Regions from separate parts of the Photobacterium sanguinicancri genome, predicted to be linked through region 1. Evidence: riboswitches for the same ligand, from Rfam matches in the RefSeq annotation. Region 1 holds a riboswitch; the other holds the start of a gene.
The links. A riboswitch is a leader RNA that binds a small molecule or an ion and turns the genes downstream of it on or off. The one in region 1 is predicted to bind thiamine pyrophosphate.
Positions count from the first base shown of each region.

Region 2: linked by a shared signal. The riboswitch ahead of thiM (hydroxyethylthiazole kinase) and the one ahead of thiD (bifunctional hydroxymethylpyrimidine kinase/phosphomethylpyrimidine kinase) in region 1 are both predicted to bind thiamine pyrophosphate.

Region 1 is NZ_AP024851.1:1,003,290-1,007,507, reverse strand. Features, by position in the region: partial or broken gene OCU87_RS21525 (ABC transporter permease) at 1-207, opposite strand, end outside; gene OCU87_RS21520 (ABC transporter ATP-binding protein) at 302-1,081, opposite strand; gene thiD (bifunctional hydroxymethylpyrimidine kinase/phosphomethylpyrimidine kinase) at 1,099-1,929, opposite strand; TPP riboswitch at 1,998-2,112, opposite strand; gene OCU87_RS21510 (PhnA domain-containing protein) at 2,391-2,966, opposite strand; gene OCU87_RS21505 (hypothetical protein) at 3,204-3,671, shown strand; gene OCU87_RS21500 (S1 family peptidase) at 3,893-4,218, shown strand, end outside.
Region 2 is NZ_AP024851.1:1,430,310-1,434,527, forward strand. Features, by position in the region: gene OCU87_RS23320 (protein-disulfide reductase DsbD family protein) at 1-193, opposite strand, end outside; gene thiE (thiamine phosphate synthase) at 1,327-1,932, opposite strand; gene thiM (hydroxyethylthiazole kinase) at 1,989-2,774, opposite strand; TPP riboswitch at 2,920-3,019, opposite strand; gene OCU87_RS23335 (hypothetical protein) at 3,273-3,743, opposite strand; gene OCU87_RS23340 (hypothetical protein) at 4,107-4,218, opposite strand, start outside.

The DNA of each region.
Region 1 (4,218 bases):
CCCCATTGATAGCCCAAGTAACAGCCCTAATAAGACTTCAGATGCGGTGACTGATGCGTGATAAAACAACACGTCATAGCGCTGAAGCAGTTTGTAAAAAACAGCCAGAGGTGTCGGTAGAATAAAGCTGGGTAGTTCAAATACAACAACCGCTAATTGCCATAATCCCACGATGATAGCTGTGCTGATCATCAGACGAATCACAGGGTGTGATACCGCATTCGTCCACGATTTTGCTTGTCTGTTTTTTGGTCGCCCCGTTTTCTGCAAAGCCGCTTTTTGTAAAGCAATTTGAGGATGATTAACCATAATCTTGCTCCAAACGCGTGATAATACTTTGTTGGTGTTGTGCGAGTTCTGCGCTGTAATTACGCGGAGCCTGACCTTGTGGGGTAGGGAGCGAGACCATGGTCGCGGGTGAACCCGACATCAGCAATATTTGGTCACCAAGCCGTAACGCTTCTTGTGGATCATGGGTGATTAACAAGACGGTTTTATCTTTTAATAAGGTCGCGGCCAGCGTTTGTAATTTATGGCGTGTCACGGCATCTAACGCCGAAAAAGGCTCATCCATTAACACAATCGGCTTGTCTTGCAGTAGTGTGCGGGCAAGTGCAACGCGTTGGCGCATACCGCCTGATAAGCTTTCAGGGCGAGCATGGATATGATCGCCAAGGCCCACATGGTTAAGTAATTCACACGCCCGAACTTGGCTACTTTCTGCGGATTGTTCTGGGTTAAAGCGAGAGCTTAAACAAACATTCTCAAGTACCGATAACCAAGGCAACAGCAGGTCTTGCTGCGCCATGTATGCCACGCGATCATCTATGGGTTGCTGGTCAGATGCCGTTAATACGCCTTGCCAATCGGCTTGTTCATCCAGTAAGCCTGCCAATAAGCGTAATAACGATGTTTTACCGCAACCACTTTTACCTAAAATACAACTCCACTGGCCTTTTGGTAGCGTGAGGTTTAGCTGTGTAAAGAGCGGTTTATCACTGGTGTTATAGCGTAATTGACACTGAGTGAGTGTCACTGCGACACCTGCTTGTGTGGGTAATGGCTGAATTAGAGTTGTCATATCTGATCTCATACTTCTTATGCCGTTGGATCAAAATGACCAGCAAAGAAGTGATGAACTGGGCCGTGCCCCGATCCTATTTGTAGCGAATCAGCATGGGATATGGCGTGTGAAATGTAGCCTTTAGCGTGAGTAACTGCCGTGACTAAATCATGGTCTTGAGCAAGGTAAGAGGCAATTGCGGCTGAAAGCGTGCAGCCTGTACCATGAGTATTATTGGTTTGAATGCGCTGGGTGCTAAAACGATAAACATCATCGGCGGTGATGAGCAGATCGGTACTGGTCTCACTTTGCTCTAAATGTCCGCCTTTTAATAAGACGGTCTTTGTATTGAGCTGTCGCATTTCTTCGATTAACGCATCCATCTCAGCTTCGGTTTGAGGCACTGTACAGCCTAGCAATGCTGCAGCTTCAGGTAGGTTAGGGGTGATAACATCGGCAAGGGGGAGTAGGGTTTCTTTCAGCGTAGAAATAGCATCTTGCTGTAATAATAAATCACCGCTAGTGGCGACCATGACAGGGTCAATAACTAGGTGTTTCGGCTGATATTGTTGAAGTTTTTTGGCCACCATTGCGATGATCTTAGTATCGCTTAACATGCCGATTTTGACTGCTTTTACATCTAAATCAGAAAAGACAGCATCAAGTTGTTGTTCAACAAATTCAGGTGGTATGGCAAATATACCGCTGACACCTAGGGTATTTTGAGCGGTTAGCGCAGTGATAACAGAACAAGCATAACCACCTGTGGCAGAAATTGCTTTTATATCAGCTTGAATACCGGCACCACCGCCACTGTCTGAGCCTGCGATGGTTAAAGTAATTGGTGTTTTAGATGGCGTTACCATAATTTATCCCTAAAAATTGATATAGGGATAACAGGTGCCTGTAGAGCGATCTTGAGTGATCGAAATAGGGGACACAGCTGTTAGTTCCCTACGTCAGTGTTAACTGGATCAGGTTCAACGGGTCCCGCATTTGATACTCATCGTATCTTGCAGTCTCAGCCTAAGGCCCCCCGACTAACTTTCAATAACATACTGAAAATATCAATATGTTTAGCATTTTGTATGGCTGGGATTATAACGTAATCGCACGGATCATCTACCCCTTACCCTAGATTAATTGGTATTAATCATGAGTAAAATAGAAAAAACATAGCAGAAGAGTACTGTGTTAATCAGTTTGAATGGTTGCTAACTGAGGCTTCGAAATCGAGAAGAGGTGATTTATTACTGTCAGTGGCTAGCGGAGAGCAGATAGCAAAAAGGCGCTAAATAAGCGCCTTTAAATAATGAATTCGTTTGAATTACATTTTTTTACAGTAAGCAGCGATAAGCACCATAGTCGTGCCTGCAGCTTTACCACTGATGTGAAGTGGGTTGTCATTCATACGAATGCCACGTACCGCAGTACCTTGTTTAACTACTAGGCTAGAACCTTTAACTGGAAGATCTTTGATCACAGTTACGTTATCGCCAGCTTGAAGCGGTGTACCGTTAACATCAACAGTTTGAATAGATTCTAGCTCTTCAAGAGCGATACCTTTTTCAGCCCATTCAACCATATCTTCTTCCATGTACATCATATCTTTAAGGTCTTGAGCCCAAGATTCTGATGTCGCAAGACGGTTAAGCATGCGGTAAGACACGATTTGAACAGCTGGAGTTTGGCTCCACATGCTGTCATTTAGACAACGCCAGTGGTTAGCTTCAACAGTATCTGCATCTTCGATTTGTCCACGACAAGTATCACAAACCATTACACAACAACCTGCAGTTTGATCCGGTGATGCTGGTACTTCATAAACACTTAGGTTGCTGTCTGAAGAACAAAGCTCACACTTAGATTCGCTGCGTTGTTTTAGAATATTTTCAATAGTCATTAGAAATTGTCCGTAGATTTTGTGAGGCCGTATTATGCCACCATTTAGTGAATTTGGAAGGCATATGGGCATATATCACACAATTATATTGTAGCGACATACGGTTTAGTAAAGCATAAATGGTTCAAAAGTAAAAAAATGCAGTTAATTGATGATGAACCTATCAAGAAACAGCATAATTAGCCGATATTTAGTAGCAAGCAACCAACATAATTAAAACATACAAAAAGGATGAACATGAAAAAGGCCATTGTACTTATCAGCTTAGTAGCCCTATTTGGCTGCACAGAAGAAGAAATCAAAGACACTCTATCAGGCAAAACTAAAGTATTTGCAGTCGAGAGCATAAATGTTGAAGGTGTTACTGGCTTAGATGATGGTACTTATGCGGTAACAGATAGCCATTTTGCGAATATTTTGCCAGATGTGTTTCCGAATGGAACAAAAAGTGATTTAGATAATTACGGCATTGGCACACATTCGTCATCATGCGCAAAAATTGATACCACTAACCCAGTGTGTTTCGAAGATGGGAAAAGCTGTACACCGACTGAAATGAAGCAATTGAACCTGAAAGTGTACAAGATTGACATTACTGATATTAAATCTGCTTACGAGAATGCTAAGTTTTTTCCAACGTTGGCAACAGAGTTAGGCATTCAGGGATTGAATCAAGTAAATATTGAGGCAGTTGCTTGCCCATAAACGTGTTTTCAATGTGTTGATTTTCACTAAAGATAACCGTACATACTGTGTACGGTTTTTTTTTGGCAAAGTTCGGCAAACATAACTATTAGTAATAACAGGTTGTAAAGTTTGTACTCTATTTAATGATTTATCTCGCAAAGCAGGTGGAATGATGATTAGAGCTTGTAACTAATATGATTAGATTCTGCTAATAAAAGGATGTTAGTAGTGAGAAAATCATGTTTCAAAAGACAATTTGTCTAGCTATCGGGCTAGGAATAGCTGGTGTTTCATTTCCTTCTTATGCACAAGAGTTTGAGGTTGCCCCTCGAATCATTGATGGCAGTGATACAAGCATTGCCGAAAACCCATGGATGGCATCACTTCGGTTAAGTGTGAGTAATGAGCACCCGATGTGCGGCGGAACCATCATTGATAGCCATTGGGTATTAACAGCGGCGCACTGCCTGGTACACGCGAGAACTGACGGTTCTGTTGAATCGGATTTTTTTGTACTTAAGCCTTATCAAATCAGTATTACTGTTGGTGAAACTGCCTTATCAAA
Region 2 (4,218 bases), 430 kb from region 1:
TTTTGTCTTTTTCATTAACTTGTCCAGTCATGACAAAGCGCGTTTCTACATACGGATGTAACTTGTCTTGCATCCAACCCGTTGTAACAGGAGTCATCGATTCGCTTGCACTTGCGTTCACAGTGAATGTTGAACACAGCGCAACGAATAGCCAAAGCACAACAAAGTGCAATGACATTTTGCTTTTAGGCATGTCTAATTTTTCCTTAAAAAATGAATAATATGAGTGTTAGTTAAACGCTCTTATTCTCATTCTTTAAAGACACAAACCTTGAGATGGATCCGCCTACCCTTGTGAAGGATTGGCTCAGTGAATGGAGGGAAATACGGGACAGTACTTAGCAGCCACAATACGACTACAACGAGTATGAAGTACGTGAATATAGCTTGATCATTGACTTGGTGGTGATCAAAATTTATCAGGTGTTCTGATAAGTCACATTTATGGACAGATTGGCCGTCTTTAGATTGAGATTGAGATTGAGATGCACCATCAATAAAGCCGCTACCATCACCAATATTGTTTGCCTGCAGAACAGTAGAAATCGCAGAATCACTATTGCCATAGTTTACTTTACAACCTTGGATAAAACTCATATTACTGGCGAGACAGAAACAGATAACCCAACCCACTAATAATAGTGCGTTACGAGTTAGTTTATGTGTGTTTCGACTTGAGAGCATATCTAAACTACAGATGTCTATGTGATGGTAAACGTAGCAATATGACTGAACTAAAATAATAAAGTTCAATTTTTTCGCTGGGCCGATAAATTTCATGACTTAAAGCGATTGAATGTCGCAGAAAGCTTATTCAAAAAACTGGATAAATTAAAATGAGTAAGTTAATAATCTCCATGGCAATGACTAGTATCTACACTTTTCGGTCAACTTTTGCGCAAGCCGCGTATTTAATTTCGGTTGGGTTGATCCGCCCAGTAGTTTTGGATACGAGTTTAATGACTTACCATACCTGCGCCAATTTATGATTTGCTAATGCTTGCTTTTCCGAAACTCACTTCTGTCCATAAACAAGTTAAAACGATTACTCCCGAAACGTATTAGCATCAAAACAAGCCTCCTCACTTCCAGCCTATCTCGATTACGGTTAGCACGTTCCATTTAAATATCTGTGATAAATGAGGTAAATTCGCGCCGAATTAAAAATCTAGAATGAAGTATTCTCATGATCTCTGCCGCAATTTTCGAGACGGATTACGGAATTTAATGGGCAACACTTGGAAACACTGCCGCCCTAGATTTCGATAACCAAATTACATTAGTTTTATACCCACAAACTTTTTCAAAAAATCTGCGGGTATTAGCTTATCCAATCAAGTTGCGTACTGCTGTTCTCGGGCATTCGGCATGACAAATTGCCGAAACCAGTGCAATACTGTCGACGCCTGTCGCTATAACCGCATCAAGGTTTGATGCATTAATCCCGCCGATTGCCACTATAGGTAAGGAGCTTTGCGCGACGGCATTCGCCAGCCCGTCAATGCCCCACTCTTTTTGTATATTGGTTTTCGTCGGGGTCGCAAAGATTGCGCTCAGCCCGATGTAATCGATAGGTAAATGTTTGGCTTCAACCAGTTGCTGTTCATTTTCAACCGACAGTCCCAGTATCTTGTCTTTACCAATCAGCTGGCGTGCGATGTTAGCTGGCATATCTGACTGGCCCAGATGTACACCGTCGGCATCTACAGCCAAGGCCACATCGACACGATCATTAATAATTAGTGGAACCCCAGTGTCCTGCAAAATCGTTTTAACGGCTAAGGCTCTTTCAATAAAAGTACGTACATCACCATGCTTTTCTCGAACCTGTACCATAGTCACACCGCCAATGACGGCTTCTTTGACCACCGTTTTCATGGTTTCAAGATCTTGCAGATCATCAGTCACCAGATATAAACGACACGAACGCATTATTTCCTCCAAAACTAAGCCTCCAAAACTAAGCCTCCCAAACTAGGCCTGCCAAACTAAGCCAGCTTCAGACGCTGGATTAACGTTTCTTCATCAAGCTGATACAGGGTATCGAGCAAATTACACTGCAAGCTACCTGGGCCTTTCGACTGTTCGGCTGCGATTTCGCCCGCTACGCCAAGTATCGCCGCGGCTGCTAATCCCGTCTCTTCTCCGATAGCCGCAAAAGCACCAGTCAGTGCACTGAGAGTACACCCCATCCCTGTTACATAAGGCATCATGGCATGACCATTACGTAGCTGGCTCTGTCCTTCATTGGTGACAACAAAATCAATCTCACCTGAAATAACAACATTGCATTGATATTCTCGGCTCAGGAAACGCGCCGCATCCACTGCCGCTTCCGTGCTATCAAGCGCATCAACGCCTTTGTTTTGCCCTTTTTCACCTGCCAAGGAAATGATTTCAGAAGCATTGCCTCGAATAATCAACTTATTAGCTGCTTTGGCAAGCTGGCGGGAGGTGTCTGTTCGTAAGCGGCTAGCACCACAGCCAACAGGATCAAGCACTATCGTTTTATTATGAATATTTGCCTGCTCGACAGCGAACACCATACGTGGCACCCATTCGCTGTCCAATGTGCCGATATTAATGACCAAAGCACCAGCAAAAGACATCATTTCCGCCATTTCTTCACGAGAATGTGCCATGATCGGCGAAGCACCAATGGCCAGTAGCGCATTGGCAGTATTGTTCATTACGACATAGTTGGTCAGGTTCACAACCAGTGGTTTCTGCTCACGGACTGCATGCAGAGCGTTAATGATGGTTTGTGTGTTCATGTTTTCCCTCAGCGATTGCCATTATCAATTGCGGTAACGGATAGGAAGAACCTGAGGGAAGAAACTGATATGAATGCTGGGGCTGGATTGGCATATCTTGGTCCAGCCGAGCCAAGGATGTTGATAAATATAAATCAAACCATCATTCGCTAGACATATAGTTCCCTACGACAGTATTAACTGAATCAGGTTCTACGGGTCTCGCAACATGCGATCTCAGCCTTTCGGCCCCCCGACTATCTTTTCGAATAGTAACAAGCTCATTGAAAGAACAACAGATAAAACTAAATCATGTTTTAGTCTTCGCTGAGTACTCAGTGTTCCCTAGCGCTGTGCTGTCCCGGGCCAGCCCCGAGTCTACCCCAAGCTTCCTTTAAATAATCCACGAAAATCTGAACTTCAATGTCTATTGAGATAGCTAATAAAAAAGCCCCGCTTCACTCATAACATGAAACGGGGCTTTTCTCTGCTTAATTTCAAGCGCTCAATATCCGCTACCTAATCCCTATTCCATGGATAAATCTTTTCTGTGGTATGCTTTTGAAAAAACTCATAATTGTGCTGCATGAAGTCATCTTTTTTGAGTGCTTTAGGGTTCCACTGCTTAAGATCCAAATCAAAATCGAAATCAGGCGTAGTTAAGTGCAGCTGACTGAACTTACGTTTCGCTATTCTATAAACCACCGTGTTCGGCTCATGACAATCGAACATGATCTGTTGGTTTGGTTCATTGTTCACGCTCAGCATTCCTTGATAAGGCGACAAAGCGCTGCATGGCGTCTGCTTAATGAAGGTAAAAAGAAAATCGCCGTCATAAGTGGTGTTCAGGTAGATAACCAATTGACGATCCACATCGACTTGGCGAAATACCAGCTGTTTAGTATGCGGTGTACGCGCGCTCTGCATCGCGGTGGTATCAGGGCTAATCAGTTGGCTGTTTATCCATAACCAACCCATATCGTTTCTCATATAGGTTAATGCTCGATATGTCTGGTAGCCGAAATAGCTAAATATCAAGAGCCCTATCACGCAAAGAGTCAGCAAAATCTTCAACAACTTTGCCATTTAATTTGCCTCAGCCTGAACACAAACTTTACAGTGGTTCACCACGTTATTCATACCTCTACCCTGCGCTATATGGTTGTTACATTTAAAAAGTTAGCTATCACTTCAAAATGATACTTTATAACACAGTGTGAGTCTTTACCGCTTGGTGTCAACTGTTTACCTCTTGCTCGATAACAAACCAAGCCTGAAATCAATCATGAGCAAAGGAGTAATAAAGGGCCTTCTTTGATTTAGTCCAATTTGATTACTGATCAGGCATAAGATCTAATACAGCAGCCCCACGACAACACCAACCACAAAGATCACCAAGTATAAGCCCATGCGATTGTGGCTTTTATGGGCCGTGGTTGGTCTGATCTCTGGTTCAACTAGCAAT